2 regions of the Amycolatopsis keratiniphila genome follow, and region 2 is predicted to be linked to the other one. Evidence: riboswitches for the same ligand, from Rfam matches in the RefSeq annotation. Region 2 holds a riboswitch; the other holds the start of a gene.
The links. Region 2 has a riboswitch for glycine ahead of gcvP (aminomethyl-transferring glycine dehydrogenase). Riboswitches for the same ligand answer to the same signal wherever they lie in the genome.
Positions count from the first base shown of each region.

Region 1: it holds a riboswitch for glycine, as region 2 does, so the genes downstream of both, gcvP (aminomethyl-transferring glycine dehydrogenase) here and gcvP (aminomethyl-transferring glycine dehydrogenase) in region 2, are expected to answer to the same signal.

Region 1 covers NC_021252.1:6,830,071-6,845,233, reverse strand. Annotated here, with positions in the region: gene AORI_RS71380 (PadR family transcriptional regulator) at 123-446, shown strand; gene AORI_RS71375 (DUF1700 domain-containing protein) at 443-1,687, shown strand; gene aspS (aspartate--tRNA(Asn) ligase) at 2,092-3,345, shown strand; gene AORI_RS71365 (YflT domain-containing protein) at 3,398-3,922, opposite strand; gene AORI_RS71360 (glutamine synthetase family protein) at 4,151-5,515, shown strand; gene AORI_RS71355 (gamma-glutamyl-gamma-aminobutyrate hydrolase family protein) at 5,496-6,209, shown strand; gene AORI_RS71350 (aldehyde dehydrogenase family protein) at 6,206-7,570, shown strand; gene AORI_RS71345 (3-oxoacyl-ACP reductase) at 7,570-8,337, shown strand; gene AORI_RS71340 (four-helix bundle copper-binding protein) at 8,618-8,992, shown strand; glycine riboswitch at 9,139-9,232, shown strand; gene gcvP (aminomethyl-transferring glycine dehydrogenase) at 9,375-12,206, shown strand; gene gcvT (glycine cleavage system aminomethyltransferase GcvT) at 12,215-13,306, shown strand; gene gcvH (glycine cleavage system protein GcvH) at 13,321-13,698, shown strand; gene glyA (serine hydroxymethyltransferase) at 13,700-14,968, shown strand; gene lipA (lipoyl synthase) at 14,965-15,163, shown strand, end outside.
Region 2 covers NC_021252.1:4,092,361-4,107,523, reverse strand. Annotated here, with positions in the region: gene AORI_RS59650 (helix-turn-helix domain-containing protein) at 1-227, opposite strand, end outside; gene AORI_RS59645 (nuclear transport factor 2 family protein) at 342-704, shown strand; gene gcvP (aminomethyl-transferring glycine dehydrogenase) at 708-3,587, opposite strand; glycine riboswitch at 3,759-3,860, opposite strand; gene AORI_RS59635 (MerR family transcriptional regulator) at 3,907-4,488, opposite strand; gene AORI_RS59630 (TetR/AcrR family transcriptional regulator) at 4,756-5,400, shown strand; gene AORI_RS59625 (bifunctional nuclease family protein) at 5,480-5,953, opposite strand; gene ftsR (transcriptional regulator FtsR) at 6,174-6,935, opposite strand; gene garA (glycogen accumulation regulator GarA) at 6,932-7,399, opposite strand; gene gcvH (glycine cleavage system protein GcvH) at 7,525-7,908, opposite strand; gene clsA (cardiolipin synthase ClsA) at 7,972-8,583, opposite strand; gene AORI_RS59600 (hypothetical protein) at 8,621-8,854, opposite strand; gene AORI_RS59595 (hypothetical protein) at 9,424-9,672, shown strand; gene AORI_RS59590 (hypothetical protein) at 9,696-10,073, shown strand; gene AORI_RS59585 (hypothetical protein) at 10,089-10,508, opposite strand; gene AORI_RS59580 (hypothetical protein) at 10,620-11,588, shown strand; gene AORI_RS59575 (hypothetical protein) at 11,591-12,565, shown strand; gene AORI_RS59570 (adenylosuccinate synthetase) at 12,562-13,755, shown strand; gene AORI_RS59565 (NUDIX domain-containing protein) at 13,752-14,384, shown strand; gene AORI_RS59560 (D-Ala-D-Ala carboxypeptidase family metallohydrolase) at 14,386-15,147, opposite strand.

The DNA of each region.
Region 1 (15,163 bases), 2.7 Mb from region 2:
ATGGTTCATTACTGGACTAAGTAACCCATGAACCACCCGTCGTCCGCAAGTGGCTTCCGCCGTGCGCACTACTGTGCAATGCGTGGTACCTTCTCTTGCGTAAGACTGGGAGGGACGCGACTGTGGAGATCAGTCAGCTACTTAAAGGCGTGCTGGACCTCGCCGTTCTCGCGGTGCTTCGCGGAGAGGACGGCTACGGCTATGACGTACTCCGAAGACTCCGCGTCGCGGGGTTGCAGGAGGTGGGCGACGCTTCGGTGTACGGGACGCTTCGGCGGCTGTACAAGGCAGGCCTGCTGACGTCCTATGTGGTGCCGAGCGAGGAAGGCCCGCACCGCAAGTACTACAGCCTCAACGAGCCGGGTCGTCAGCGCCTCGAAGAGTCGGGGCAGACCTGGCGGACTTTCGCCACGACAATGAACAGCCTGTTGGGAGAGGCAGCATGAGCACGCAGAATCCGACCGCCGTGCGGGTGTATCTGGCGAGGGTCAGGAGCGCGCTCGCCGACCTGCCCGAGAGCGAAGTCGAGGAGATCCTCGAAGACGTCCGGCCGCACCTCGCCGAGATGGAGGCGGAACTGGGGGAGAACCCCAAGGTCGACGCCTTGATCGAACGTCTGGGGAGTCCGGAAGGCTATGCCGCCGAATTGCGGGCGTCCGGCGGCTATCCGCCGCGTCCGCCCGACGCGGGCGACAAGACCACCGTGCTGAAGGTGAAGACCGGGATCGGCGGAGCGCGGTTCGCGTTCTGGGGCTTGGTGTTCTCCGTCGGCGGCTTCGCGCTGTTCGGCTTCGCGGCCGCGGTGTGGGTGCGGGTGGAACCGTTGCTGGGCCTGCTTTTCGTCGCTCCCGTGCTCGCGATCAGCGTCGCCTATGTGGTGCGGAAGGGCGTCGCGCCGATCGCGGAACTGCCCGAGGTGGTCAAGCTCCGGGAGATCGCGACCTCGTTCCAGAACAACCGGAACAGCAAGGGAGTCAACTACTTCCGCACGCTGAAGCCGGCGTGGTGGGTGCTGTGCGCGGCGGTGCTGGTGATCTTCGGCCTGCTGCTCGTGCTGCGCGACACCGAGGCCGTGCTGTTGCTGCCGCTGATGCTGCTGGCCGCCGTCGCGGTGGTCTGGGCGGGGCCGAAGCTGAAGACCGACCGGCGGCTGCTGTGGCTGGCCGTGCCGATCTCGGCGTTCGTCATCGGCAGCATGCTCGGCGGGGCGGGCGCGGCGGTCGATCTGATCGCGAAACGGTCCTACGGCGGTGGTTCCTACCCGTCGAGCTACAACGGCGGCTACAACGACAACTACGGCAACCCGCAGTTGATGTACGGCAGCCAGGACGTCGAGAATATCTACGCGTTCGACGCGGAGGGCAAGCCGCTGACCGAGATCTACCTCTACGACGAGGAGGGCCGTCCGCTCAACACGACCCGGTACGCCTGCGAGCGGAGCACGGGCGAGAAGCGGAAGGTCGGCGACGACAACCGCTATCCGCGGCCGCGGCTCGAACGGGGGGTCCAGGACTACGACGGGAACCTCAACGGCTACAACGGTTCCCGCGCTTATTGCCAGGAGAGGACCGAGGTGCCGTTCAGCGCCGCGATCCCGAAGGGAGCGCCGGTGCCGCCTTCCACGACCGCGCAGGCGCCGCCTTCTTCCCCCGCGCCGCCGTCGAACTCCACCCAGCCGACGCGCTAGGTGGCCCGGGTGGAGGCGGACGCCGGGGGCCGCCTCCACCCGCGTTTCGTCCTCTGAATGCGGTGGTTCGCGTTGCCGACGACCGCATTCAGAGGACGAAATGCGGATGCGGCAAGTACCGAAGGGGACGTAACCTCCGGGGCAACGCGCTGACGGAGACGAGTAGCCGAGAGGGCACGCGAGCCAGAGAGCCGCCGGTAGCTGGGAAAGCGGCCTCGCGTCTTTCGGTGAAGACCCTCCCGAGTGCGGGGAGGAACGGCGCCCGCGCCCCATGCCCCGCCGTCCGGCCCTCGTCACGGGCCTTCGAGGCCGCCGTTTCGGCGGCGGCGAAAGTGCGGTGGTACCGCGAGTTCCCTTCTCGCCCGCACTCCCAAGGGGTCGCGCACATCCGTACTGGAGTTGTGATGATCTCGCGTGTCCTCGCCGCCGACCTGCCCCGGCACGTCGGCGGCCGTGTCCGTATCGCCGGCTGGGTGCACCGCCGGCGCCGCCTGAAAACCGTTACCTTCCTGGTGATCCGGGACCGCTCCGGGCTCGCCCAGGTGATTCTGGCCGAACCCGGTGGCCCGCCGGAGGAGACCGTCGTCGAAGTCGAGGGTCTCGTCACCGCGAACCCACAGGCGCCGGGCGGGCTGGAACTGACCGAACCGTCCGTCGGCCTGCTTTCCGAACCCGCCCAGCCACCGCCGTTCGAGCTCTACCGTCCGTCGGTGGCCGCCGCGTTGCCCACGGTGCTGGACAACGCCGCCGTCGCGCTGCGGCATCCGCGGCTGAAAGAGGTCTTCGCGATCGCGGCGGCGAGTGTCGCCGGGTTCCGGTCGGCGTTGGACGGGCTCGGGTTCACCGAAATCCACACGCCCAAGATCGTCTCGTCGGCCACGGAGTCCGGCGCGAACGTCTTCGGCATCGACTATTTCGGTCAGCGGGCCTTTCTCGCGCAGTCTCCGCAGTTCTACAAACAGGCGCTGGTCGGGGTTTTCGAGCGGGTCTACGAGGTCGGCCCGGTCTTCCGCGCGGAACCGCACGACACGGCGCGGCATCTCGCGCAGTACACGAGCCTCGACGCCGAACTCGGCTTCGTCGGCGACCATCGCGACGTGATGGCGGTGCTGCGGGAGGCGATCGCGGGAATGGCCGCCGCGGTTCCGGAGGCGGGCGTCGAGGTGCCCGAGGAGATTCCGGAGATCCATTTCGCGGAGGCCCAGGAACTGGTCGCGCGGCTGTCGGGTGAAGACCCGCGTGGTGAGCCTGACCTCGCGCCCGCGCACGAGCGGCTGCTTTCGGAGTGGGCGCGGCGCGAACACGGGTCGGAATTCCTGTTCGTCACCGGGTATCCGATGGCGAAGAGGCCGTTCTACACGCATCCGGACCCGGCGCGGCCCGGGTACTCCCACAGTTTCGACCTGCTCTTCCGCGGGCTGGAACTGGTGACCGGCGGGCAGCGGCTGCACCGGCACGCCGACTACCTCGCCGCGCTGACCGCGCGCGGGGAATCCGCTGAGCCGTATCGGGACTACCTGGCGGTCTTCGCACACGGGATGCCGCCGCACGGCGGGTTCGCGCTCGGGCTCGAACGCTGGACGGCCCGGCTGCTCGGGCTGGCCAACGTCCGTCAGGCGACGCTCTTCCCTCGCGACCTCCACCGGCTGACCCCGTGAAAGCCGCGAGCCGGCACCTCGCGAAGAGGTGCCGGCTCGCATGGGGTGAGGCTCAGTGGTTGAACGCGCTCCTGGCGGCCAGGTCGGCCAGCAGGGCGCGGCCCTTCTCGGCGTTGCGCGGCTGGGCCAGGACGTCGTAACGCCGGGCGACCAGCTGGCTCTGCGAGATGAACCCTCGCTTGTTCTTCGACGACGCGTACCCCAGCGCGCCGAACAGCAGGTTGAACCCGATACCGCCGACCAGGCCGACGATGATCGGCACCAGCCCGGCGCCGGGGTTCAGCAGGCTCAGCACGAGCCCGAGGAACACACCGAACATCGCGCCGGACAGCGCGGAGCTGGTCAGCACCTTGCTCCAGCCCATGCGTCCGGCGATGCGCTCCACCAGGATCGGCTCGACCCCGACGATGGTCACGTCCGTGATCGGGAAGTCCGTTCCCGCGAGGTGGTCGACGGCACGCTGCGCTTCGGAGTACGACTCGTAGGAGCCGATCGGCCACCCGCTGGGCATCGTCGGGAGCTGAGCCCGCCCCTGGGGCTCGGTGAACGTGGTCTGCTGCGTGAATGCCTGTGTCATTCCTTCTCACCTCTCTTGATCCGTACAACGTCCCGGATGCGCGGATCTCCTCCCGGTGCGGCGGGATTCACAGCATCTTCTCAGCCGGGCATCGCAGACAATCCGCCCAGGGATCAACTACGGTGAGCAATGGATAACGAACCAGACCATTGACCGAGTTGACCGGGTTCGGCCGACCCGGTAGGAAGAAGCCGCAAAGGTACCGCTTCGAACCTTTAGGTGAGGCTGATGGCGAACAGGCGCGGCATGCTCACGCTGGATCGGCTCCGGGAACTGGTCGAGGACGGCACCGTCGACACGGTGCTGGTGGCGATCACCGACATGCAGGGCAGGCTGCAGGGCAAACGCTGTGCCGCCGAGTACTTCCTCAACGAGGTGGTCGAGCACGCCACCGAAGCGTGCAACTACCTCCTCGCCGTCGACGTGGACATGAACACCGTCGACGGCTACGCGATGTCGTCCTGGGAGACCGGCTACGGCGACTTCGTCATGCGCCCGGACTTCGACACGCTGCGCCTGCTCCCGTGGCAGGAAGGCACGGCGCTCGTCCTCGCCGACCTCGAACGGGTACAGGGCGGCGCGGTCGCCCCCTCGCCGCGCCAGATCCTGCGCGGCCAGCTCGACAGGCTCGCCGAGCGCGGACTCGCCGCCTACGTCGGCACCGAACTGGAGTTCATCGTCTTCGACGACACCTTCGAGTCGGCCTGGGACAAGCGCTATCAGGACCTTCGGCCGGCCAACCAGTACAACGTCGACTACTCGATGCTCGGCACCGCGCGGATCGAGCCGCTGCTGCGCCGTATCCGCAACGACATGGGCGGCGCGGGGCTGTACGTCGAGTCGGCCAAGGGCGAATGCAATCCGGGCCAGCACGAGATCGCGTTCCGCTACGCCGACGCGCTGACCACCTGCGACAACCACAGCGTCTACAAGACCGGGTCCAAGGAGATCGCCGCGCAGGAGGGCAAGAGCCTCACGTTCATGGCGAAGTACAACGAACGCGAGGGCAACTCCTGCCACATCCACATCAGCCTGCGCTCGGCCGCGGGCGAACCGGTCCTGGCGGGCGACGGTCCTGGCGGATTCTCGCCGCTGATGGAGCACTTCCTCGCCGGTCAGCTGGCGGGCCTGCGTGAGCTGACCTACTTCTTCGCGCCGAACATCAACTCCTACAAGCGGTTCGTGCCCGGGAGCTTCGCGCCGACGGCCGTCGCGTGGGGCACGGACAACCGCACGTGCGCGCTCCGCGTGGTCGGGCACGGAGACTCGCTGCGCACCGAGAACCGCGTCCCCGGCGGCGACGTGAACCCGTACCTCGCGGTGGCGGCGCTGATCGCGGCCGGGCTGCACGGCATCGAGAACGAACTGGAGCTGGAGCCGGAGTTCCACGGCAACGCCTACGGTTCCGCCAAGCCGACCGTGCCGACGACCCTGCGGGAGGCCGCGGCCCTGCTGGACGGGAGCGCACTCGCGAGGTCCGCGTTCGGGGACGAGGTCGTCGACCACTACCTGAACGCGGCGAAGGTCGAGCTCACCGCGTACGACGCCGCCGTCACCGACTGGGAGAGGATCCGTGGCTTCGAACGTCTCTGAGCCCCTGATCGGGCTCACGTCCTATTTGGAACCCGCGAAGTTCCTGGTGTGGGAGACCGAAGCGGCGCTGCTCCATCGGGTCTACGTCGACGGGATCGTCGCGGCGGGCGGGATCCCGGTCCTGCTGCCGCCGGTGAGCGAGGCACACGATCGGCTGATGTCCGCCGTGGACGGTCTCGTGCTGGTCGGCGGCGCGGACGTCGAACCGGCACGTTACGGGCAGGAGCAGCACGCGACGACGTACACGCGGCCGAACCGGGACGCGTTCGAGTTCGGCCTGCTGCGGTCCGCTTTGGACGGTGGGAAACCGGTGCTCGGCGTGTGCCGCGGGCTGCAGGTGCTCAGCGTCGCGCTGGGCGGCACGCTCGTCCAGCACCTGCCGGAGACGGTGGACAGCGCGGATCACCAGCCCGCGCCGGGGGTCTTCGGCACCACTACGGTGAGGCTTGCCGAGGGCAGCCGCGTCGCGTCGATCCTCGGCGCCGAGACCAAGGTGCCGTGTTACCACCATCAGGCGATCGACAAGCTCGGCGACGGGCTGGTCCCGGTCGGCTGGGCCGCCGACGGGACCATCGAGGCGGCCGAACTGCCCGGCGACGGGTTCGTGCTCGGCGTCCAATGGCATCCCGAACAGAATCCCGACGACATCAGGCTTTTCGAAGCGCTGGTGAAAGCTGCGAAGGAGCGCGAATGACCACGTTCGAGGTGATCAACCCCGCCACCGAGGAGGTGGTGAGGTCGGTCGAGCTGACCTCGGCCGAGGAGACCGACGCGGCGATCGCCCGCGCGCACGCGGCGTTCCCCGCCTGGCGCGCGGTGGCCCCCGGCGACCGGGCACGGCTGCTGCGCCGGTTCGCCGACGCCGTCGACGCCGACATCGAGCACCTCGCCGCGCTGGAGGTCGCCAACGCCGGCCACACGATCGGCAACGCGCGCTGGGAGGCGGGCAACGTCCGCGACGTGCTGACGTACTACTCGGCTTCGCCCGAACGGCTGACCGGCAAGCAGATCCCGGTGCCCGGTGGCGTGAACATGACGTTCCACGAGCCACTGGGCGTGGTCGGGGTGATCGTGCCGTGGAACTTCCCGATGCCCATCGCGGGCTGGGGGTTCGCACCCGCGCTCGCCGCGGGGAACACGGTCGTGCTCAAACCCGCCGAGCTCACCCCGCTCACCGCGATCCGCCTCGGCGAACTCGCCCGCGAGGCGGGGATCCCCGAAGACGTCTTCCAGGTGCTTCCCGGCAAGGGATCCGTGGTGGGGCAGCGTTTCGTGGACCATCCGGCGGTGCGGAAGGTGGTGTTCACCGGCTCCACCGAGGTCGGCAAACGGATCATGGCGGGCTGTGCCGCGCAGGTGAAGCGGGTGACCCTGGAGCTCGGCGGCAAGAACGCGAACATCGTCTTCGCCGACGCCGACCTGGAGAAGGCCGCGGCCACCGCGCCGTACGGCGTGTTCGACAACGCCGGGCAGGACTGCTGCGCGCGGTCACTGATCCTGGTGCAGTCGAGCGTGTACGACAAGTTCATGGAGCTGCTGGAACCCGCGGTGAACGGCGTCGTCGTCGGGGATCCGCGGCTGGAGATCACCGAGATGGGCCCGCTGATCTCGGCGGGACATCACGCGAAGGTGTCGTCCTATGTGGACGATTCCGCGCCGGTCGCCTTCCGTGGCAGCGCGCCCGTCGGCCCCGGGTACTGGTTCGCGCCGGCCGTCGTCACCCCGCCGGACCTGCGGCATCCGCTGGCCTCCGAGGAGATCTTCGGCCCGGTCGTCGCCGTGGTCCCGTTCGACGGCGAGGCGGACGCGGTGACCATGGCCAACCGGACCGAGTACGGGCTGTCCGGCTCGATCTGGACCCGTGACGTCGGCCGCGCCTTCCGCGTCGCGCGCGGTGTCGAGGCCGGGAACCTGTCGGTCAACTCGCATTCGTCCGTCCGGTACTGGACGCCGTTCGGCGGATTCAAGCAGTCCGGGTTGGGCCGGGAGCTCGGCCCGGACGCCGTCGATGCCTTCACCGAGACCAAGAACGTTTTCATCAGCACGGAGGAATAATGGTTCAGCGTTTCGAAGGCCGCGTCGCCGTAATCACCGGTGGCAGCAGCGGGATCGGCCTCGCCACCGCGCGGCGGCTGGCGAGCGAAGGCGCGAAGGTCGTCATCGGCGACATCTCCGCCGAGACCGGGAAAGCCGCGGCCGACGAGGTCGGCGGTCTGTTCGTGCAGGCCGATGTCACCGACGCCGAGCAGGTCGAGGCCCTGTTCCAGACCACTGTGGACACTTTCGGCTCGGTCGACGTCGCGTTCAACAACGCGGGTATCTCGCCGCCGGAGGACGACTCGATCCTCACCACGGGCATCGACGCGTGGGAGAAGGTGCAGAAGGTCAACCTGACGTCGGTGTACCTGTGCTGCAAGGCGGTCTTGCCGCATATGCAGCGGCAGGGGAAGGGCTCGATCATCAACACGGCGTCGTTCGTCGCGGTGATGGGCGCGGCGACATCGCAGATTTCCTACACCGCGTCCAAGGGCGGCGTGCTGGCGATGAGCCGGGAACTGGGCGTGCAGTTCGCGCGGGAGAACATCCGGGTGAACGCGCTGTGCCCGGGTCCGGTGAACACGCCGCTGCTCAAGGAGCTGTTCGCGAAGGACCCCGAGCGGGCCGCGCGGCGGCTGGTGCACGTGCCGGTCGGGCGGTTCGCGGAGCCGGAGGAGATCGCCGCCGCGGTCGCGTTCCTGGCGAGCGACGACGCCTCGTTCATCACCGCTTCGCAGTTCCTTGTGGACGGCGGCATCTCGGGCGCCTACGTCACCCCGCTCTGACCCCGGCCCGCGTTTAGTCCTCTGAATGCGGTGAAGTACATGAAGGCCTCCTTCCTTGCGCCTAGGTACAGGAAGGGGGCCTTCATGTACTCGGGCCGGCCGTCGCGCTCGGTACTGGGGGCCGAAGGACGCTTTCCCCTCGTCTCATGCGGTGAAGGGCCCTTTCACCCCGGGCCGGGCTGACCGTCACTCGTCCCGGTGGCTGGGATGGCGGCCCGCTGACCTGCGCTGTAGTCCTGAACGCGAAGCCAGCATCCAGGACCACCCAGGAGGCCAGAGCATGACCCGGCAGATGAGCACCGCCATGCGTGACTGCATCGACCTGTGCAACGAGTGTCACGTCCGCTGCGAGGAGATGATGACGCGCTGCATGGAGATGGGCGGCGCGAAGCTCGGGATGATGATGGTGACCTGCGCGGACATGTCCCGCATGTGCGCCGACATGATGATGCGCTGCTCCGCGATGATCGCCGACCTCGAAATGATGCGCATGTGCGCGAAGATGTGCGGCCTCGCCTCCCAGATGATGCGCATGTGCGCCGACGAGTGCGCCAAGACCGGCGACGCCGAGCTCGCCGACGCGGCCGACATGATGAGGCGCTGCGCCGAGCTCTGCGGCACGATCACCGCCGAGATGATGATGGAGAACGCGTAACTCGCGTGATCAGGGCCGTCACTCGCGTGATTGAAGGCGTAACTCACGAGTGACGGCTCCGAACACGCAAGTGACGTCGTCGGCGGTGAGTAGACGCGCGCTGAACAGGCCAGGTACGGTGTGCGCACAACTACAGACAGGGCCGTCGAGCTGGAGCGGGAGAGCCCCCACGAACGTGGTGGGGCACCGAAGGAGCAAACTCCCCGGAATCTCTCAGGTACCCACTACCGCTTCACGCGAGGCCACTCTGGAAAGCAGGCGCGCAAGTGCGCCTCACCCAAGGTGAAAGCCACCCTCATCGGTGGTGAAACTCTCAGGTGCCATGACAGAGGGGGAGTTCCCAGCGCACCGGTCTATCCGGCGCCTGACCCAAGGAGCTCCCTTGACCAGTACGTCCTTCGACGACCGGCACATCGGCCCCTCGGAGTCCGAGCAGGCCAAGATGCTCGCCGAGGTCGGCTACGGCAGTCTCGATGCCCTGGTGCAGGCCGCGGTGCCGTCCGCGATCCGGGTCACCCGCGACCTCGAACTTCCCCCCGCCGCGTCCGAAGAGGACGCCATCGCCGAGCTTCGCGCGCTCGCCGCGCTCAACAAGCCGATGACGCAGATGATCGGCCTCGGCTTCCACGACACGGTCACCCCGGCGGTCATCCGCCGCAACGTGCTGGAGAACCCGGCCTGGTACACGGCGTACACGCCCTACCAGCCGGAGATCTCGCAGGGCCGTCTCGAAGCCCTCCTCAACTTCCAGACCATGGTCTCCGAGCTGGCCGGTCTCGCCACCGCGAACGCCTCCCTGCTCGACGAGTCCACCGCCGTCGCCGAGGCCGTCATGCTGATGCGACGCGCGTCGAAGGCGAAGTCGAACAAGGTCGTCCTCGACGCCGAGTGCCTGCCGCAGACCATCGCCGTCGTCCGCACCCGCGCCGAGGCCATGGGCGTCGAGGTCGAGGTCCGCGACCTGCTCACCGGCCTGCCGGAGGAGTTCTTCGGCGTCGTCGTCCAGTACCCGGGCGCTTCCGGCGTGCTGCGCGGCGCGGGCTTCTACTCCGCCATCTCCGAGACCGCGAAGGCCGCCGGCGCGCTGTACACCGTCGCCGCCGACCTGCTCGCCCTCACGCTGATCACCGCGCCGGGTGAGTTCGGCGCCGACATCGCCGCCGGTTCCACCCAGCGCTTCGGCGTCCCGCTCGGCTACGGCGGCCCGCACGCCGGGTTCATGGCCGTCCGCGCCGGGCTCGAGCGCTCGCTCCCGGGCCGCCTGGTCGGGGTCTCGGTCGACGCCGACGGCAACCCCGCGTACCGCCTCGCCCTGCAGACCCGCGAGCAGCACATCCGCCGCGAGAAGGCCACCTCCAACATCTGTACCGCGCAGGTCCTGCCTGCCGTGCTCGCCGCGATGTACGCGGTCTACCACGGTCCGGACGGCCTCAAGCGCATCGCGACCCGCGTCCACGAGCTCGCCGCCGGGCTGGCCGGGGCGCTGCGCGAGGGTGGCGTCGAGGTCGTCCACGAGGGCTTCTTCGACACGGTCCTCGCCCGGATGCCCGGACAGGCCGAAGCGGTCGTCGCGGTCGCGCGCGAGAACGGGATCAACCTCGGCCCGGTCGACGCCGACCACGTCCGCATCGCGGTCGACGAGGTCACCACGCCCGCGATCATCGCCAAGGTGCTCAACGCGTTCGGGATCGAAAACCAGGCCGGAAGCGCCCAGGCGCTGCCCTCCGGCCTCGGCCGCGAGAGCGAGTACCTGACCCACGAGGTCTTCCACTCGCACCGCTCCGAGACCGCGATGCTGCGCTACCTGCGCGGACTGTCCGATCTGGACTACGCGCTCGACCGCGGCATGATCCCGCTCGGCTCCTGCACGATGAAGCTCAACGCCACCACCGAGATGGAGCCGATCAGCTGGCGCGAGTTCGCGGGGATCCACCCGTTCGCCCCCGCCGACCAGGCCGAGGGCTACCACACGCTGGTCGAGCAGCTGTCGAGCTGGCTGGCCGAGGTCACCGGCTACGACAAGGTGTCGCTGCAGCCGAACGCGGGCAGCCAGGGCGAGCTCGCCGGCCTCCTCGCGATCCGGGCGTACCACCACGCCAACGGCCAGACCGAGCGCGAGGTCTGCCTGATCCCGTCGTCCGCGCACGGCACGAACGCCGCCTCCGCGGTGATGGCCGGGATGCGCGTCGTCGTGGTCAAGTGCACCGACGAGGGCAACGTCGACCTCGAAGACCTGCGGGCCAAGGTCGAGGCCAACCGCGACACGCTGTCCGCGATCATGGTCACGTACCCGTCCACGCACGGCGTGTACGAGAACGGCATCGACGAGCTGGCCAAGATCGTCCACCACGCGGGCGGCCAGGTCTACGTCGACGGCGCGAACCTCAACGCGCTGCTGGGGCTCGCCAAGCCGGGTGAGTTCGGCGGCGACGTCTCGCACCTGAACCTGCACAAGACCTTCTGCATCCCGCACGGTGGCGGCGGCCCCGGCGTCGGCCCGGTCGCGGTCCGCGCGCACCTCGCGCCGTACCTGCCGAACCACCCGCTGCTGGAGAAGGCCGGCCCCGAGACCGGTGTCGGCCCGATCAGCGCCGCCCCGTACGGCTCGGCGTCGATCCTGCCGATCTCGTGGGCGTACGTCCGCATGATGGGCGCGGGCGGGCTCACCGCCGCGACGCAGGTCGCCGTGCTCGCCGCGAACTACGTGGCCAAGCGCCTCAACCAGCACTACCCCGTGCTCTACACCGGCCAGGACGGCCTGGTCGCGCACGAGTGCATCCTCGACCTGCGCGGGCTCACCAAGGAGACCGGCGTCAGCGTCGACGACGTCGCGAAGCGCCTGATCGACTACGGCTTCCACGCCCCGACCATGTCGTTCCCGGTCGCGGGCACGCTGATGGTCGAGCCGACCGAATCCGAGGACCTCGGCGAGATCGACCGCTTCATCGAGGCCATGATCGCCATCCGCGCCGAGATCGACGCCGTCGCGCAGGGCAAGTGGGCCGCGGACAACAGCCCGCTGCGCAACGCCCCGCACACCGCGGAGACCCTCGTCGGCGACTGGGACCTGCCCTACGACCGCGAACTGGCCGTGTACCCCGCCGGAGTGAACCGCAAGTCCAAGTACTGGCCCCCGGTGCGCCGCATCGACGGTGCGCGCGGGGACCGTAACCTCGTCTGCTCCTGCCCGCCGCTCAACGCCTACGAGAACTGAGGCACTTGATGTCGAAAGAGACGTCCCTGCACGGAGTCCACAAAGGACTGGGTGCGCTGTTCACCGATTTCGCGGGCTGGTCCATGCCGATCCGCTATTCCAGCGAACTGGCGGAGCACAAGGCGGTCCGCGAGGCCGCCGGCCTGTTCGACCTCTCCCACATGGCCGAGATCGAGGTGACCGGCCCGCAGGCCGCCGACACCCTCGACTACGCGCTGGTCGGCAACCTGTCCGGGGTCAAGCCGGGCCGGGCGCGCTACACGATGATCTGCGACGAGAACGGCGGCGTGCTGGACGACCTGGTCGTCTACCGGCTCGCCGACGAGAAGTTCCTGGTCGTGGCCAACGCGGGCAACGCCACCGTGGTCGCGGAGGCGCTGGCCGAGCGGGTCTCGGGTTTCGACGCGGTCGTCGAGAACAAGTCCGAGGACGTCGCGCTGATCGCCGTCCAGGGCCCGAAGGCCGTCGAGATCCTCGGTGCCGTCACCGACGCCGACCTGGGCGCGCTCAAGTACTACGCGAGCGTCCCGGCCGTCGTGAAGGGCCACGACGTCCTGCTCGCCCGCACCGGCTACACCGGCGAGGACGGCTTCGAGCTGTATGTCCCGGCCGGTGAGGCGCCCGCCGTCTGGCGCATCCTCACCGACGCGGGCGAGCCGCACGGCCTGCTCCCGGCCGGTCTCGCCTGCCGCGACACCCTGCGTCTCGAAGCGGGAATGCCGTTGTACGGCAACGAACTCAGCCTCCAGCTGAGCCCGTTCGAGGCCGGTCTCGGCCGCGTGGTCAAGTTCGAGAAGCCGGGCGACTTCGTCGGCAAGGCCGCGCTCGAAGAGCTGTCCAAGAAGGACGTTCCCCGCGTGCGCGTCGGGCTCAAGGGCTCCGGCCGCCGCGCCCCGCGTCACGGCTACACCGTCCTGGCGGGTGACACCGAGATCGGCGAGGTCACCAGCGGTGCCCTCTCGCCGACGCTGGGTTACCCGATCGCCATGGCCTACGTGGACCGGGAGCACTCCGAGCCCGGTACCGAGCTTTCCGTCGACATCCGGGGCCGTATCGAGCCCGTCGAGGTCGTCGCCCTGCCCTTCTACTCCCGCGCCTGAAAGGCCCCTTTCTCATGAGCATCCCCCAGGACCTGAAGTACACGAAGGAACACGAGTGGCTGAACGTCGCCGACGGCGTCGCCACCGTGGGCATCACCGCCTTCGCCGCCGAATCGCTCGGTGACATCGTGTTCGTCCAGCTCCCCTCGGTCGGCGACACCGTCACCGCGGGCGAGGTGTTCGGCGAGGTCGAGTCGACCAAGTCGGTCAGCGAGCTGTACGCACCGGTGGACGGCGAGGTCGTCGAGGTGAACGAGGCCACAACGGACACCCCCGAGCTCATCAACTCGGACCCGTACGCCGAAGGATGGCTCCTGAAGGTGCGTCTGTCCGGCGACGTGCCCGCCCTGCTCGACGCCCAGGCGTACGCCGTCCTGACCCAGGAGAACTGAGATGTTCAATGCTGCCCTGTCCGAAGTGGACCCCGAGGTCGCCACCGCCGTCGCGGCCGAACTCGACCGGCAGCAGTCGACCCTGGAGATGATCGCCTCGGAGAACTTCGCCCCGGTGGGCGTGCTCGAGGCGCAGGGTTCGGTGCTGACCAACAAGTACGCCGAGGGCTACCCCGGCCGCCGCTACTACGGCGGTTGCGAGCACGTCGACGTGATCGAGCAGCTCGCGATCGACCGCGCGAAGGCGCTCTTCGGTGCCGAGCACGCCAACGTCCAGCCGCATTCGGGCGCGCAGGCCAACGCCGCCGCCATGGTCTCGGTGCTCAACCCCGGCGACACCATCCTCGGTCTCGACCTCGCCCACGGCGGGCACCTGACCCACGGGATGAAGATCAACTTCTCGGGCAAGCTCTACAACGTCGTCGCCTACCACGTCGACAAAGAGACCGGGATCGTCGACATCGAGGAGATCGAGCGCCTCGCCAAGGAGCACAAGCCGAAGCTGATCATCGCCGGCTGGTCGGCGTACCCGCGTCAGCTCGACTTCGCCGAGTTCCGCCGCATCGCCGACGAGGTCGGCGCGAAGGTCATGGTCGACATGGCGCACTTCGCCGGTCTGGTCGCGGCCGGGCTGCACCCGAGCCCGGTGCCCTACGCCGACATCGTCACCACGACCACGCACAAGACCCTCGGCGGCCCGCGCGGCGGCATCATCCTGTCCCGTCAGGAACTCGCCAAGAAGATCAACTCGGCGGTGTTCCCCGGCCAGCAGGGCGGTCCGCTGGAGCACGTCATCGCCGCCAAGGCCGTCGCGCTCAAGATCGCCGCGAGCGAGGAGTTCCGCGAGCGCCAGCAGCGTGTGCTCGAAGGCGCGAAGATCCTGGCCGACCGCCTTTCGCGCACGGACTGCAGTGAGGCGGGCGTCCGCGTGCTGACCGGCGGCACCGACGTGCACCTGGTCCTCGTCGATCTGGTCAACTCCACTTTGGACGGTCAGCAGGCCGAGGACCGGCTCCACTCGGTCGGCATCACGGTCAACCGCAACGCCGTCCCGTTCGACCCGCGTCCGCCGATGGTCACCTCCGGCCTGCGGATCGGCACCCCGGCGCTGGCGACCCGCGGCTTCGGCGCCGAGGACTTCGCCGAGGTCGCCGACATCATCGCCGAGGCGCTGCGCCCGGACTTCGACGAGGATCTGCGCCAGTCGCTGTCCGCCCGGGTCGAACTGCTGGCCAAGAAGCACCCGCTGTACGCGGACCTCAACCGATGAGCGCGCTCCCCGAGGGGCGCAAACTTCTCCGGCTGGAAGTCCGCAACGCGCAGACCCCGATCGAGAAGAAGCCGCCGTGGATCAAGACCCGGGCCCGCATGGGTCCGGAGTTCACGGAGCTCAAGGGACTGGTCAAGCGTGAAGGCCTCCACACCGTGTGTGAGGAGGCCGGTTGCCCCAACATCTACGAATGCT
Region 2 (15,163 bases):
AGCAGCAGCTGATTGCGTTCCCGCAAGGGCACCTCCAGATGTTCGCCGAGCCGCAGCACCATCTCGCGGCTGGGCTTGGACCGGCCGGTTTCGACGAAGCTCAGGTGCCGAGTGGAGATGTCCGCCGAAATGGCGAGATCCAGCTGGCTGATCCGGCGGCGGTCACGCCATTCACGGAGGAGTTCCCCGACGGGGCGGCCCGCGCTCACTGTGGTCGTCACGATCACGAACCTACGGGCCCGGGTGCCGCGCCGCCATTACCTCCCGCGTAATCGACGGGACCCGCCCCCGGCCGACAGAGTTGCGGCATCGGTTACCCCACAACGAAACGAGGAGACACCATGTCGGACATCCAGCGCGTCGCCGAGCAGTACATCGCCGTGTGGAACGAGACCGACGCGGACAAGCGCCGCGCCCTGATCGCCGAAATCTTCACCGAGGACGCCGCCTACACCGACCCGCTCGGCGCCGTCACCGGCCACGACGGTGTCGACGGCTTCATCGCCGGCGCGCAGGCCCAGTTCGCGGGGCTGAAGTTCAGCCTGCCCGCGGCGCCCGACGCGCACCACGACATCGCGCGATTCCAGTGGTACCTCGGCCCGGAGGGCGCGGAGGAGCCGCTGGCGATCGGTTTCGACGTCATCACCGTCGAGGACGGACGGATCAAGCAGGTGCTGGGCTTTCTCGACAAGATGCCCGGCTGACGATCACGCGAAGGCCTCCGGTGGCGGACAGGAGCAGACGAGGTTGCGGTCCCCCGCGGCCCCGTCGATCCTCCGCACCGGGGGCCAGATCTTCGACGCGGTGAACCCGGCCGGGAACACCGCGATCTCCCTGCTGTACGGACGATCCCACTCGCCCGCGAGACAACGCGCGGTGTGCGGGGCGTTCCGCAGCGGGCTGCCCTCCAGCGGCCACTCCCCCGCGGCGACCTTCTCGATCTCGCCGCGGATCGCGATCATCGCGTCGCAGAACCGGTCGAGTTCGCCGAGATCCTCGCTCTCGGTGGGCTCGACCATGAGCGTCCCCGCGACCGGGAAGGACATCGTCGGCGCGTGGAGCCCGTAGTCGGCCAGCCGCTTGGCGACGTCGTCCACGGTGACGCCGGTCCGTTTGGTGAGCGCGCGGAGATCGAGGATGCATTCGTGCGCGACCAGGCCGTCGTGCCCGGAGTACAGGACCGGGTAGTACTCGGCGAGCCGCTTGGCGACGTAGTTGGCGTTCGCGACCGCGGTCAGCGTCGCCCGCTTCAGGCCCTCCGCGCCCATCATCCGGACGTAGGCCCAGGAGATCGGGAGGATCGACGCGCTCCCCCACGGCGCGGCGCTGATCGGCCCCACCCCGGTGGCCGGGCCCGCGTCCGGCTGCAGCGGATGGTTCGGCAAGTACGGCGCCAGATGCGCGCGGACCCCGATCGGGCCGATGCCCGGTCCGCCGCCACCGTGCGGGATACAGAAGGTCTTGTGCAGGTTCAGATGGGAGACGTCCGCGCCGAACTTCCCGTACTGCGCCACCCCGATCAGGGCGTTCAGGTTCGCGCCGTCGACGTACACCTGGCCGCCCGCGTCGTGCACCAGCGCGCAGACTTCGCGGACGGTGTCCTCGTACACGCCGTGCGTGGAGGGGTAGGTGATCATGATCGCGGCGAGGTCGTCCGCGTGCTCGTCCACAGTGGACTTGAGGTGCCCGAGGTCGATATTGCCCTCGTCGTCGCATTTCACGACGACCACGCGCATCCCGGCCATGACCGCGCTGGCCGCGTTCGTCCCGTGCGCGCTGGACGGGATCAGGCAGACGTCACGGGCGGCGTTCCCGCGTTCGCGGTGGTACGCGCGAATCGCCAGGAGACCGGCGAACTCGCCCTGGCTTCCGGCGTTCGGCTGCAGGGAGACCGCGTCGTAGCCGGTGATCCCGGCGAGCCACCGCTCCAGATCCTTCACGACGGTGAGCAGACCGGCCGCGTCCTCGGCGGGCGCGAACGGATGCAGCCCGGCGAACTCGGGCCACGTGATCGGCTCCATCTCGGCCGTGGCGTTGAGCTTCATCGTGCAGGAGCCCAGCGGGATCATGCTCCGGTCGAGCGCGACGTCCTTGTCGGACAACGCCCTCAGGTACCGGAGCAGCGCCGTCTCCGAGCGGTGCGCGTGGAAGACCGGATGGGTCAGGTAGTCGCTGGTGCGGCGCAGATCCGGCGGGAAGCCGTCCGCGGTGTCCGCGTCAAGCGAGTCCACATCGGACACCGCGACCCCGAACGCCTTCCACACCAGGGAAAGATGCTCACGGGTGGTCGTCTCGTCGCAGGCGACGGCGACGTGGTCGGAGTCCACGAGCCGCAGGTTGACCCCGAGTTCCCGTGCCGTACCGACGATCCCCGCCGCGCGGCCCGGGACGGAAACCGTGACGGTGTCGAAGAATTCGCAGTGCACGACGTCGACACCGCTTTCGGCGAGGCCCGCCGCGAGCACCGTGGCCATCCGGTGCGCGCGGTTCGCGATGGCGCGCAGCCCTTCCGGGCCGTGGTACACCGCGTACATCGACGCGATGACCGCCAGGAGCACCTGCGCGGTGCAGATGTTGCTCGTCGCCTTCTCGCGGCGGATGTGCTGTTCGCGGGTCTGCAGCGCGAGCCGGTACGCGGGCGCGCCATCGGCGTCCTTCGAAACCCCGACCAGCCGTCCGGGCAGCTGCCGTTCGAGCCCCTGCCGGACGGCGAGGTACGCCGCGTGCGGGCCGCCGAAGCCCATCGGGACGCCGAAGCGCTGCGTCGATCCGATCGCGACGTCGGCGCCGAGTTCACCGGGAGGCCGCAGCAGGGTCAGTGCGAGCGGATCCGCGGCCATCACCACGGCCGCGCCCAGCGCCTTGACCTCGGCGATGGTGTGCTCCCATTCGCGGACGACCCCCGAAGCGCCCGGATACGACAGCAGCACGCCGAAGAAGTCGCCGCCGAGCCCGAGTCCGGTGATGCCCTGGGACAGGTCCGCGGTCACCAGGTCGATGCCGAGCGGTTCGGCGCGGGTGCGCAGCACCTCGATCGTCTGCGGAAGGGTGTCCTCGTCGACCACGAACCGGTTCGACTTCGCCTTGCCCGCCCGGCGGACCAGCGTCATCGCCTCGGCCGCGGCGGTCGCCTCGTCCAGCATGGACGCGTTGGCGATCGGCAGGCCGGTCAGGTCGGCGACCATGGTCTGGAAGTTGAGCAGCGCTTCGAGGCGCCCTTGCGAGATCTCCGGCTGATACGGCGTGTACGCGGTGTACCAGGCCGGACTCTCCAGCACGTTGCGGCGGATCACCGGCGGGGTCACGGTGTCGTGGTAACCGAGGCCGATCATCTGGACCATCGGCCGGTTGCGCGCGGCCAGCGTGCGGAGTTCGGCGAGCGCCCCGGTCTCGGTGGCGGGCGGCGGCAGGTCGGGCGGGGTCGCGGACTCCCGCAGCGACGCGGGGACGGCCCGCTCGGCGAGCTCTTCGAGGGAGGCGACGCCGACGACGTCGAGGATGCGCGCGAGCTCTTCGGCATCGGGGCCGATGTGCCGGTCCGCGAAGGGGGTTCCGGATTCGAGAGCGGCCAGTGACACGGGCTCCATCGGGGACCTCCCAAGACGCGGGGGTGGGGCCGGGACGGATTGTCCTGGCCCTCCCCACTCTGTCCGTACCCCCGAGGGGGCGCCTGAGAGTTTCGCCCGAGTGTTGAGCCGGGCTTGCACCGTCGGCGGGGCCGCCAGGCTGTGACCTGGCGAACCACTTTCCAGAGGCGTCTCTTCCGCGCGGTCCAGGGTGCCTGAGAGGTTCCGGGGAGGACTTGCTCCTTCGGCGCCGAGCTCAACGGTTATCGACTCGGTCTCTCCCGCGCGGATTCGTCGACCGCGGAAGTGAGCCTACCCTGCCGCTCCCGCGGCCTCATGATCAGCCGGTGCGTCGCGCGTTACGGCGCTGCGTGAGCTCGTCCGGCGTGACCGTTTCGATCACGCCGCCGTCGGCCCGCTCGGCCGGGAACTCGTGGATGGTGCCGCTGATCTCCTGCATCGCGCCGCTGACCGCGATCCCGAAGACGCCCTGCCCGCCCTGGAGTAAATCGACGATCTCTTCGGGCGAGGTGCACTCGTAGACGGTGGTGCCGTCCGAGAACAGGGTGACCTTGGCGAGGTCGCGGACGCCACGCAGGCGCAGGTGGTCGACGGCGACGCGGATGTTCTGCAGGGAGACGCCGGTGTCCAGCAGCCGCTTGACCACCTTCAGGACGAGGATGTCCTTGAACGAGTAGAGCCGCTGCGAGCCGGAACCGTGCGCCGTGCGGATACTCGGCGCGACCAGCTTCGTGCGGGCCCAGTAGTCGAGCTGCCGGTACGTGATCCCGGCGATCTGGCAGGCGGCGGGACCGCGGTAGCCGACGAGTTCGTCCGGAAGGGAAGAGTCGGGGAACAGCTCGCCCTGCTCGCCGTCAGCGACCGGAACGAGCGGCTCTTGAGGGCTACCAGCCTCGACCACGCCATGCCTCCCCTCGCCCGACCTGGCGGCCGGCGAACAAAGCCGCGCGGACCCACGGGAGTCCGCACCGGAGTTCCTCGTCAAGACGAATGCCCCAGACATCCGAATCACACCTTGGCGATTCACCTTCATTGACGGTAAGCGCGTCCGGCAAACCGGTCAACGCGACGCGCGGTCGGCCTCAAGCTCTTCTTGAGGCTTGTCGAGGACAGTCCCCCGTTCGGCCGCATGCTTGCCGGATTTACTCGGCCGTGTTAATTTTTACTCATGCAAGTAAATCCCTCCACCCAGAGTGCCCTGCAAGAGGTCCAGGCGGAGCTGGGGCTGTCGGTCACCGAGGCGGCCCGGCGGGCCCAGATCGTCGGGGCCGCGATCGCGACGATCGCCGACTTCGGCTACCACAAGACGTCGTTCGCGAAGATCAAGGAGCGGGCCGGGCTGTCCAGCACCCGGATCATCTCCTACCACTTCACCAACAAGGCCGGCCTGATGCAGGCCGTGGTCACCACCGCCACCGGGATGAAGGACAAGTTCCTCGAAGAGCGCATCGAGGGCACGACCGACCGTGCCGGGCTGCTGCGCGGCTACATCGAGGCGGAAATCGCCTTCCTCGGCTCGTACCCGGAACTGGTGCGGGTCATGGTCGAGATGGCGTCCAGCGGCTCGGACGCCGAGGGCTGGTTCATGTCGGCGCCGCTCGTCGAGGAGTTCCGGACCGGGCGGCTCGAACGTCAGCTGCGCCAGGGCCAGCAGGAAGGCGCTTTCGGCGACTTCGCGGCGGACGTGATGGCGTTGTCGATCGCGCAGGCCATCGACGGCGTCGCGGCGAAGTTCGCGGCGGATCCGAAGCTGGACCTGGAGCGGTACGGCCGCGAGCTGGCCGACCTGTTCCTCAAGGCGACCGCGGCCTGATCCGCATTCAGAGGACTAAACGCGTACGAAAGAAGGGGCGGCACCGGCAGGCGCCGCCCCTTCGGTCAAGTTCCCGGGATCAGGTGTCCGCGCCGCGGAAGTCCTCCGGTGAGACCGAGTCGAGGAACTCGCGGAACTTCTCGACCTCGTCCTCCTGCTCGTCGGGGATGATGAGGCCCGCTTCCTCCAGCACCGCGTCGACGGCGTGGATGGGCACCCCCACCCGCAGCGCCAGCGCCACCGAATCGCTCGGCCGCGCCGAAACCCGGATGTCCCCGTCGAAGACCAGTTCCGCGAAGAACGTGCCTTCCTTCAGGTCGGTGATCACGACCTGTTCCAGCTCACGGCCCAGCGCGCCGATGACCTCCTTGAGCAGGTCATGGGTCAGCGGACGGGCCGGGCGGACTCCCTGCTGCTCCAACGCGATGGCGGTGGCCTCCACCGAGCCGATCCAGATCGGCAGGTAACGCTCGCCTTCGGTTTCCCGCAGCAACAAGATCGGCTGATTCGCGGGTAGCTCCACCCGCACGCCGACGACGCGCATCTCGCTCATCGGGCTTCGCCTCCCTCTCGTGCGCACGGGCCGCAACGCTTGTCTCGACGACCAAGCGACGGTAGTCCCGACGCTACCCGTCTTCCGAGCGCTGTGCTCGCTGTCTCCGACATTCTCGGTTCGCCCGTGGCAAACCCGACTCTCACGGTACGGCATAGGGTGCCGAACATTCAGGCATTGACAAGTGGCCTCACAACGGCTCCCGGTCCCCTGGAACCGTTCAACCGCCCGTGACAGCCCGTATTCCGGCCTTCACCAAGAGCGTGTGCAACGCCACGGTCAAGGCCGCGAGCTCCCGGACGACCTCGTCGCCCCTCGCTTTGGCGTCCTCGTCACGATGCCGATACACCGGGGTCACGATCTGCTCCAGCAGGCCGACCTCGCGGTCGGCCGCCGCCCGGAAGGCACGCAGATGTCTCGGCTCGATACCGAATTCGGTCATCGCCTTCACGGTCTTGGCCACGAGGACCGCGTCGGGGTCGAAGAACCCCGCCGCACCTGGGCGCACCAGACCGTATTGCCGCAGCTCAGCCAGGGTGGCGGCGTCGATGCCGGCCTGGCGGAGCAGATCTTCCTCGGTCAGCCTGATCTCGCGATCGGTCTCGAAGTCCCCGGGGGACGGCAGTCCGCCGTTCTCCCCGGGGGCTTCGAGCGAAACGAGTTTCCGCGGCAGCCTCGGCATCGCCGCTTCCGGCGCGGCACCCCGATCCGCCGCGTCCAGCTGTTCCTTGATGACCTTCAGCGGCAGGTAGTGATCCCGCTGGGCGGACAGGACGAACCGCAACCGCTCCACGTCCGCCGGAGCGAACTGCCGGTACCCCGACGGGGTCCGGCCCGGCTGGACCAGACCCTCCGCCTCGAGGAACCGGATCTTGGAGATGGTGACATCGGGGAAGTCGCCGCGCAGCTGTGCCAGCACGGCCCCGATGCTCAACCCATCGCGCTGCGACGCATCCCGATCAGGCCGCCCGGCCGCCGTCACCGTGCCCCCTGGCCCCCGGATCCCGGGCCGGTCAGGAAGACCAGGCGGAACTTGCCGATCTGCACCTCGTCGCCACCGGCGAGGACGGCCTGGTCGACCGGCTCGCGGTTGACGTAGGTGCCGTTGAGGCTACCGACGTCGATGACGACGAACTCGCCGCCCTCACGGCGGAACTCGGCGTGCCGCCGGGAGACCGTGACGTCGTCGAGGAAGATGTCGCTGTCCGGGTGCCGCCCCGCGCTGGTGGTGTCGCGGTCCAGCAGGAAGCGCGAACCCGCGTTCGGGCCCCGCTTGACGACCAGCAGCGCGGAACCCGCGGGCAGCGCGTCCACGCCCTGGACGGGGGCCTCGGCAGCCGGAGGAGCCTCAGTGCCTTCGACGTCGGCCAGGAAGTCGGCCCGGAAGACAGAAGTCCGCTCCGGAGACTGCTCCGGGGGAACGCCGGGCCCGTCGTTCGTGCTCACCTGAGCTCTCCTAACGCATGTGTGTTGCCACTACTCAAGAACGTGTGGAGGTCAAACGTACCGTGCCTGATCGAATCTCCGGCCCGCGGCTCCCCCTTGTCTTCCCGAAGGGCCACGGCCTGCGGCTATTCCTTGATCAGCGCCTGATACGCCTCGGCCTCCAGCAGGGATTCCACCGAGCTCGCGTCGTCGAGACGGAGCTCGATCAGCCAGCCCTCGCCGTACGGGTCGCTGTTGATCAGCTCGGGCGACTCGGTCACCGCGTCGTTGACCGCGACCACCTCGCCGTCGAGCGGGGCGAACAGCTCCGAGACGCTCTTGGTCGATTCGACCTCGCCGAACGCGTCGCCCGAACCGACCTGCTTGCCGACCTCGGGCAGTTCGACGAACACGACGTCACCGAGCTGGTCCTGGGCGTACTCCGTGATGCCCACGCGCACGAGCCCGCCGTCGCGCACGGAGACCCACTCGTGCTCCTCGGTGTACCGCAGTTCTTCTGGAGTGGACAACGCCGCTCCCCTTTCTGATGCCCTCACTCGAAACCGACGCGCGCAGTTTCGCATCCCGCCGGGTCACGCGCCCGGCGCCTCCCGCAAGGCGCGCACGGTCTGGACGATGTACAGCACGCCCGAATAGACGTACAGGACCGCACCCCACGCCGTGAAGGCGTAACCGATCGGCCGGGCGATCGCGGCGATGTCGGACCCGCCCTGGGTGAGCAGCAGGAACGGGAAGGCGTACATCAGCACGAAGGTGGCGCCCTTGCCGATGTAGGTGACCTCCGGCGGGGCGAACCCCCGGCGGCGCAGCAGCAGGACGCAGACGCCGAGGACGGCCTCCCGCACGACCAGCGGGACCACCAGCCACCACGGGATGATGTCGCGGATCAGGAAGGCGATGAGGGTCGCGAGGATGTAGAGCCGGTCGGCGGCGGGGTCGAGCAGCTGGCCGAGCCGCGACATCTGGTTGAGCCAGCGGGCGAGTTTGCCGTCGAGCCAGTCGGTGAGCGCGCTGAACACGAGCAGCGCGAGCGCCCAGCCGTCCTCCTTCGGGCCGAGGAGCAGCCACAGGAAGACCGGCACCCCGGCGAGCCGGAGGATCGAAAGCATGTTGGGGACGTTCAAGGCCTGCCGCAGCAGGGAAGGCTCTTCGCTGGTCACGCTCGGTTCGGGGGGCGTACTCACCCGCTCAGCCTAGCCAGCGGCGGCAGGTCCTCCCGCGTCAGCTGGCCCGGGTGTGCGTCCAGCCGCGGCGTTGCAGGTCCGCGCTGGTCAGTGCCACGGGCCTGCCTCGGTGGTCGGTGCCCATCCAGCGATGGTGGCCCGCCGAGTTCTCCAGGACGTACGGGCGGCCGCCACACCAGACGACGGTGCACGGGGCCGTCGGGGGAAGCTCCGTGCTCGCCGGTGCGGTGGCCTGGGGTGACGCGGGGTCGGTCTGTTCGTCGGTCTTCATCGCTCTCACGGTTTCGGTGACGGGGACTGGGACACGCCGGAGCGCTACTTTCCTTTTCGGCAGAACGGGGCCGCGCGTTAACGGCTCGGCGCCGGATTCGTCCGATCGGTTCGCGACGACAGCAGGGTGTTGCCGCGCCGTGAACGGCATATTAATTGTCCACAGTGGACAGTGATTGGGCGGTCCTCGCGTATCGCGGCGGCGCGGCCGCGATAGCCTCCCGCGAATCGAACGTGGCTCAATGCCACGACATCGGGCCCGGCCGGGTCAGAATGGGCCGGCCACGACCGGCCGACGAAAGGATCGCCTTGCCCGTCTCGACGACCACGGGAACGTGGCGGCGCCTGTTCGCGGTCTGTGCCGTCGCCGGAACGCTCGCCGCCTGTTCGGGCGAAGCTCCGCCACCGCCAGTCACTTCGATGTCGGTCTCATCGCCCGCGCTCTCCTCGAGCGCGTCCAGCGTGTCACTGCCGCCGATCCCGTCCCCAACCGCGCCGAGTCCGTCCGCCGCCCCGACTTCCGCCCCCGCACCGAAACCCGCTGAACCGGTACAGGGTTCCTGCGGAACGGTGACCGCGGCGAGCGGGCTGACCCTGCAGGTGCTCAACGGGCCGGGTGTCTCGTGCGCGGACGCGACCGGGATCGTCGATTCGTTCCACAAGAGGATCGCCGGACGTCAGTCCGCGGGCTCGGACGAGCCGGTCAGCGAGACCGTGGACGGCTGGCTGTGCGTCTCCGGCGCTCCCGCCGCCCAAGGTGGCACCAGTTGCAGCAAGGGCGAGCAGAACGTGTTCGCCGCCGTCGTCCCCGTCGAATGAACCATCCCCGAGAAGAAGGGCCCATGAAGAGCCTCGCCGTGCTTCCCGCCGCGCTCGCCGTCGTCCTGCTGAGCGGTTGCGGCGCCGATCCCGCGCCCGCGGCCGCGCCGCCGCCGTCCTCCCCCGCTTCCACGCCGGCACCCGCCGGAACACCCTGCGGCGAGATCGCCGGACTTCAAGGCGCGAAGAACAAGGTCGTGGCACGCGGGAAAACCGACTGCGGCGAAGCGACACAGGTGCTCACGGACTACTTCGCCAAGCTGACACCCGCCGAAGCGGCGTCGCCGCAAGGCCCCGGGCCGGTGGTGATCGGTGCCTGGACCTGCGGCAGTGGACCGAACGATCCGGTGACGAGCTGTTCGACCGAGGACGACCGGCAGATCGACGCCACCAGGAGCTGAGCACGGCCGGCGGCGTCACTTCCCGCGAAGCCGCCGGTACAGGACGCCTAGCCCGATCAGCATTCCGAACAGGACCAAGCCGACGAGCGCGACGACCACCAGGCTCAAGACCCGCGAAGTCTTCGACCGGTAGGCGAATCCGTCACCGGCGAAGATCCTGTCGCCCTCCGCGACCCTTTCACCGTCGATCCTCCCCTGACCGGTGCGCCCGTCGTCGAACCGCCACCCGGTCTCGCAATAGGGAAACCGGCCGCTCATCGGCGGCCCTTCCTCGACGCATCCGGAGACGGCGGTGACCGTGACGTCCTCTCCGGTGTTCAGCTCGCGCACACGGTCGCCGAGGGCTCCCCCGGTCACCCACAACAGGAAGACGAGCGGGATCCCGCCCAGCAGCATCTGCCAGAGAAACCTGGAAGTCCCCGGTCCACCTGACAAGAAAGTCCCTTCTTCCCGACCGTTCCAGGCTATTCGCCAAGGCGACGGAGCGGCACGGGATTTGTACCCACCCCCTTGCCGGCCGAAGTAAGAGTCGTCTAGACTCAAACTATGCTCACCAGGGAAGACGCCATGAAGGCGGTCGAGGACGCGGCCGACCCGGCCGCGCTGTTCGCCCGCCATCGCTACCGCGAACTGGCGGCCGTGCTCCACCCCGACCGCAATCCCGGCGACGCGCGGGCCCACCGCGCGGCGGCCATGCTCAACCGCCTCCACGACGAGTGGAAACGGTCCCGGCGTCAGACGGTCACCACGGCGACGTCGGCGTACACGCTCGTCGCGCCGCACGCGGTCGGCAGTGTCGCCACGACCTACCGGACCACCGGCCCGCATCTGGTCAAACTCGTCCGCGATCCGGCGCTCAACCCGCTGATCCACGCCGAATGGGAGGCGTTGCGCGCACTCGACGGCTTCACCGAACGGCACCGGTGGCTGCGCCCCTATTACCCGCGGCTGCTCGACACGTCGGGCCCCGTGGCCAGGGGCGATCGGGCGTTCAGCGTCCTCGATCCGCTCGTCGACGGCTTCCTCACCCTCGCCGACATCGGGAAGGCCTTCCCCGGCGGGCTCGACGGCCGCGACTACGCCTGGATGCATCGTCGCCTCCTGCGTGCCGTGGCAGGCGCGCATCGGGCGGGCGTCGTCCACGGCCACCTGACAGCGGACAACGTGCTCGTTCATCCGGCACAGCACGGCATCGTCGTCGTCGGATGGTCCTTCGCCGTCGAAGACGGTGCGCTTCCGCTGGCGGCCGACAAATCCGTCCACTACCCACCGGAAGTCCACAAAGGACTGCCGATGACCGCGGCCACCGACGTCCACATGCTCCACAGCTTGATGCTGGAACTGCTGGCACCGGACGAAACCCGTCAACGCCAGTTCGCCGAGGGATGCCTCCAGGACATCCCGGCACACCGGCCCGAGGCCGTCGATCTGCTCGACGAGTACGACGAACTGCTCGCCGACCTGTACGGCCCCCGCACCTTCCGACCGTTCATCATCCCCGAGACAGGAGCCTGACCATGGGACACGGACACTGGGACGACAACGCCTACGCCGCCGCGAAGACCTTCCGCGCGGCCAAGGGCGAGGACGACTTCGGCTACACCGCCGATCTCCGCTCCAAGCCCGCGAAGGAATGGAAGGTCGCACCCGCGCTCGACCCGTTGAACGCCGTGCGGGAATGCCGGGATTCGGCCGACCACACCGATTCGACGCCGATCGCGGTGCTGTTCGACGTCACCGGGTCGATGCGCCGGGTGCCGCGGATCATGCAGGGCAAGCTCGGCAAGCTGCACGGTCTGCTGAAGCGCCGGGGCTACCTGGCCGACCCGCAGGTGCTGTTCGGCGCGATCGGCGACGCCGACAGCGACCGGGTTCCCTTACAGGTCGGGCAGTTCGAATCGGACAACCGGATGGACGAGCAGCTGCGCACGATCTTCCTCGAAGGCGGGGGCGGCGGGCAGAAGAGCGAGTCCTACGAGCTGGCCGCGTACTTCATGGCGCGGCACGTCGTGACCGACGCGTGGCAGAACCGCGGTCGTAAGGGCTATCTGTTCATCATCGGCGACGAGCTGAACAAGCCCGCGCTGGAGGCCCGTCACATCCGCCGCGTGATCGGGGACGACGTGCGGGAGGACATCGACCCGGCCTCGGTGTACCGGGAGCTGGCCCGCAAGTGGCACGTGTACTTCGTGCTGCCGAACCAGTCTTCGTACTACAACGACCCGCAGATCGGTGAGCACTGGAGCGATCTGCTTGGCCAGAACTTCCTGAAGCTGGACGACCCGGGCGCGGTATGCGAACTGATCGCCGCCACCATCGGGCTGGAAGAGCGGGTGGTCGACGTCGACCGCGCGCTCGCCGACCTCGCGGACGTCGGCTCGGTCGCCGAAAGCAAGGCCGTCGGCAAGGCGCTGGCGAGGCTGGGCACCAAATCGGTCGTCACGTCGGCGGTGCCCGAGGCCGACGGGCCGAGCGACGTGGTGCTGCGATGAGTCTCCTGGACGGTCACGTGGTGGTGGTCGGGCTCGGCTTCGGCGACGAAGGCAAGGGCGCGGTGGTCGACGCGCTCTGCGCCGCCCGGCCCACCACCGCGGTGGTCCGCTTCAACGGCGGCGCGCAGGCCGCGCACAACGTCGTCGTGGACGGGCGGCACCACACCTTCAGCCAGTTCGGGGCGGGCACGTTCGCCGGCGTGCCCACCCATCTGTCACGGTTCGTGCTCGTCGAGCCGTTCGCGCTGGCCGCGGAAGCCCGGCGGCTCGAAGCGGTCGGCGTCCGGAATCCGCTCTCGCTGCTGAGTGTGGACGGCCGGGCTCTGCTCACGACGCCGTTCCACATTTACGCCAACCGGGCCAGAGAACAGGCCCGCGGCGTGAACCGGCACGGTTCGTGCGGCAAGGGCATCGGCGAGACCGTCTGGTACTCGCTGTTGCCCGGGGCCGCGCCGGGGGACGTCGTGGAGAGCCAGGAGGTGATCGGGACGCCGGGGGAAGCGCCCACGGTCGCCGACTGCGCCCGGCCGTCGGTGTTGCGGCGCAAGCTGGACGCGCTCGCGCGGTTCTACGCGCCGCTCGCCACGCCACCGCACAGCGTGGACGAACTGGTGGCGCTGTACCGCGATTTCGCGGGCGCGGTGCGGATCACCGACGGGGACGAAACGGGGCGGCTGGCGGATTCCGGGCGGCTGGTGTTCGAGGGAGCGCAGGGGGCTCTCCTCGACCAGTACCACGGGTTCCATCCGCATACGACCTGGTCGACGACCACGCCGCACAACGCCCGTGCCCTGTTGGGCGGGCGTCCGCACACCGTCGTGGGGGTGACGCGGACGTACCTCACCCGGCACGGCGCGGGACCGCTGCCGACCGAATCCGCCGCCGTACTCGCCCGCTTTCCCGAGGCGCACAACGAAACCGGCGAGTTCCAGGGCGCGTGGCGGGCGGGCCATCTCGACGCGGCCCTGCTGGATTACGCGATCGCGGCCTGCGATGGCGTGGACGCGCTCGCGGTGACCCATCTCGACGCGACCGGGCTGAAGGTCGTGCCCCGGGACGGTTCGGCCGCCGTCGATCTGCCGGATCCGCTGGCGTGGTTCGGCGCGCGGCTGCCGGTGGCCGTCATGGGGTACGGCCCGGACAGGGCGGGTTACCGGGTCGCGGAGGCAAGGTCGACAATCAACGCGTGATCGATTCGACGCCGGTGTCCGTTGACGTGCTCGTGGTGCGGTTCGCCCCCGGCACCCGGAACGTGCTGCTGGGAATCGCGCCGCGGGCGGCTGAGCCCTTCGAGGGGGAGCTCGCCCTGCCCGGGGTGCTACTGGGGCTCGGGGAACGGTTGCGGGAGGCGGCGAGCCGGGCGGTGGTCGGCAAACTCGGCCTCCCGCCCGACGCGGTCTCGGCGACCGGACAGCTCGCCACCTTCGACGAGCCGAACCGTGATCCCCGCGGCCCCACGCTCTCCATCGCCTTGTGGGCCACGGTGAGTCCCGCGCTCGACGATCCGGGGAACGTCGTCTGGGTGCCGCTGGACGAGGTCCCGCCGCTGGCGTTCGACCACGACCGGATCGTCGCGGACTGCCGGCCGATGCTGGCCGAACGGCTGTGGCGGGACGTCGCCTTCACCGCCGGGCTGCTGGGCCCGATCTTCACCACGGCACAGGCGTTGGACGCCACCGAAGCGCTGACCGGGGACCGCCCCTATCCGGCCAATCTCGGCCGGACGATGGAGCGGGTCCCCGGTCTGCGGCGTACCACCGAACACGCGGCCGCCCTCCCCAAGGGAGGACGGCCGCCGTCGCTGTGGCGCTGGGAGTGACTCAGATCCCGCAGGAGGACGCCGACCAGAACCGCGTCGACCGGTGTGCCACGTGCGTGTGATCGTTGTGACCGGGGTAGCCCGGCCCGAGGATCTCCGCGAACCCGTGGTTACGGGCCTGCTTCGCCAGCCCGCAGAAACCCTGTGAGCCGGCACCGAGATCGACGGCGTCACCGTAGAGATGACGGCTGTTGGTCGCGCCGCCGACCGCGTTGTTGCAGGCGACGCTGCGGAAACCGCCGTTGACGTCGATCGGCCGGTCGCCCATGGCGTGCCGCATCGCCTGCAGCTTCCACATCGAGACCAGCGCGTTGGCCTTCGCCGTCGCCGGCGGGACGTTGCCGCCCGACCAGTCGGAGTTGCACCGGTTCAGTTCCGCGTAGGTGAAGTTGATCGGCGTGCAGTCGTCGTCCTGCAACGCGTAGAGCTTCGAGAACGTGGCCGGACCGGCGATGCCGTCCGCCCCCAGCCCGTACGCCTGCTGGAAACGGGTGACCGCGGCCTTGGTCCCCGCGCCGAACTGGCCGTCGAGCGCGAGCACGCCACCGTAACCGGGGTACCCGGCCACGCGGATCTGCAGCTGCCGGACGTCCTCACCGGACGCGCCTTCCGACAACGTGCGTCCCCAGGAGTAGCAGGCGTCGGCGACGGACACTTCGCCCGCTGTCACCGGGCCTGGATCGGCGGCGGCCGGGGTGGCCACCACCGCGGTACCGAGCCCCGCCACCAGGGCGAGCATCGGCAGGAGGAAACGAATGCGCATGACAGGAACACCTTTC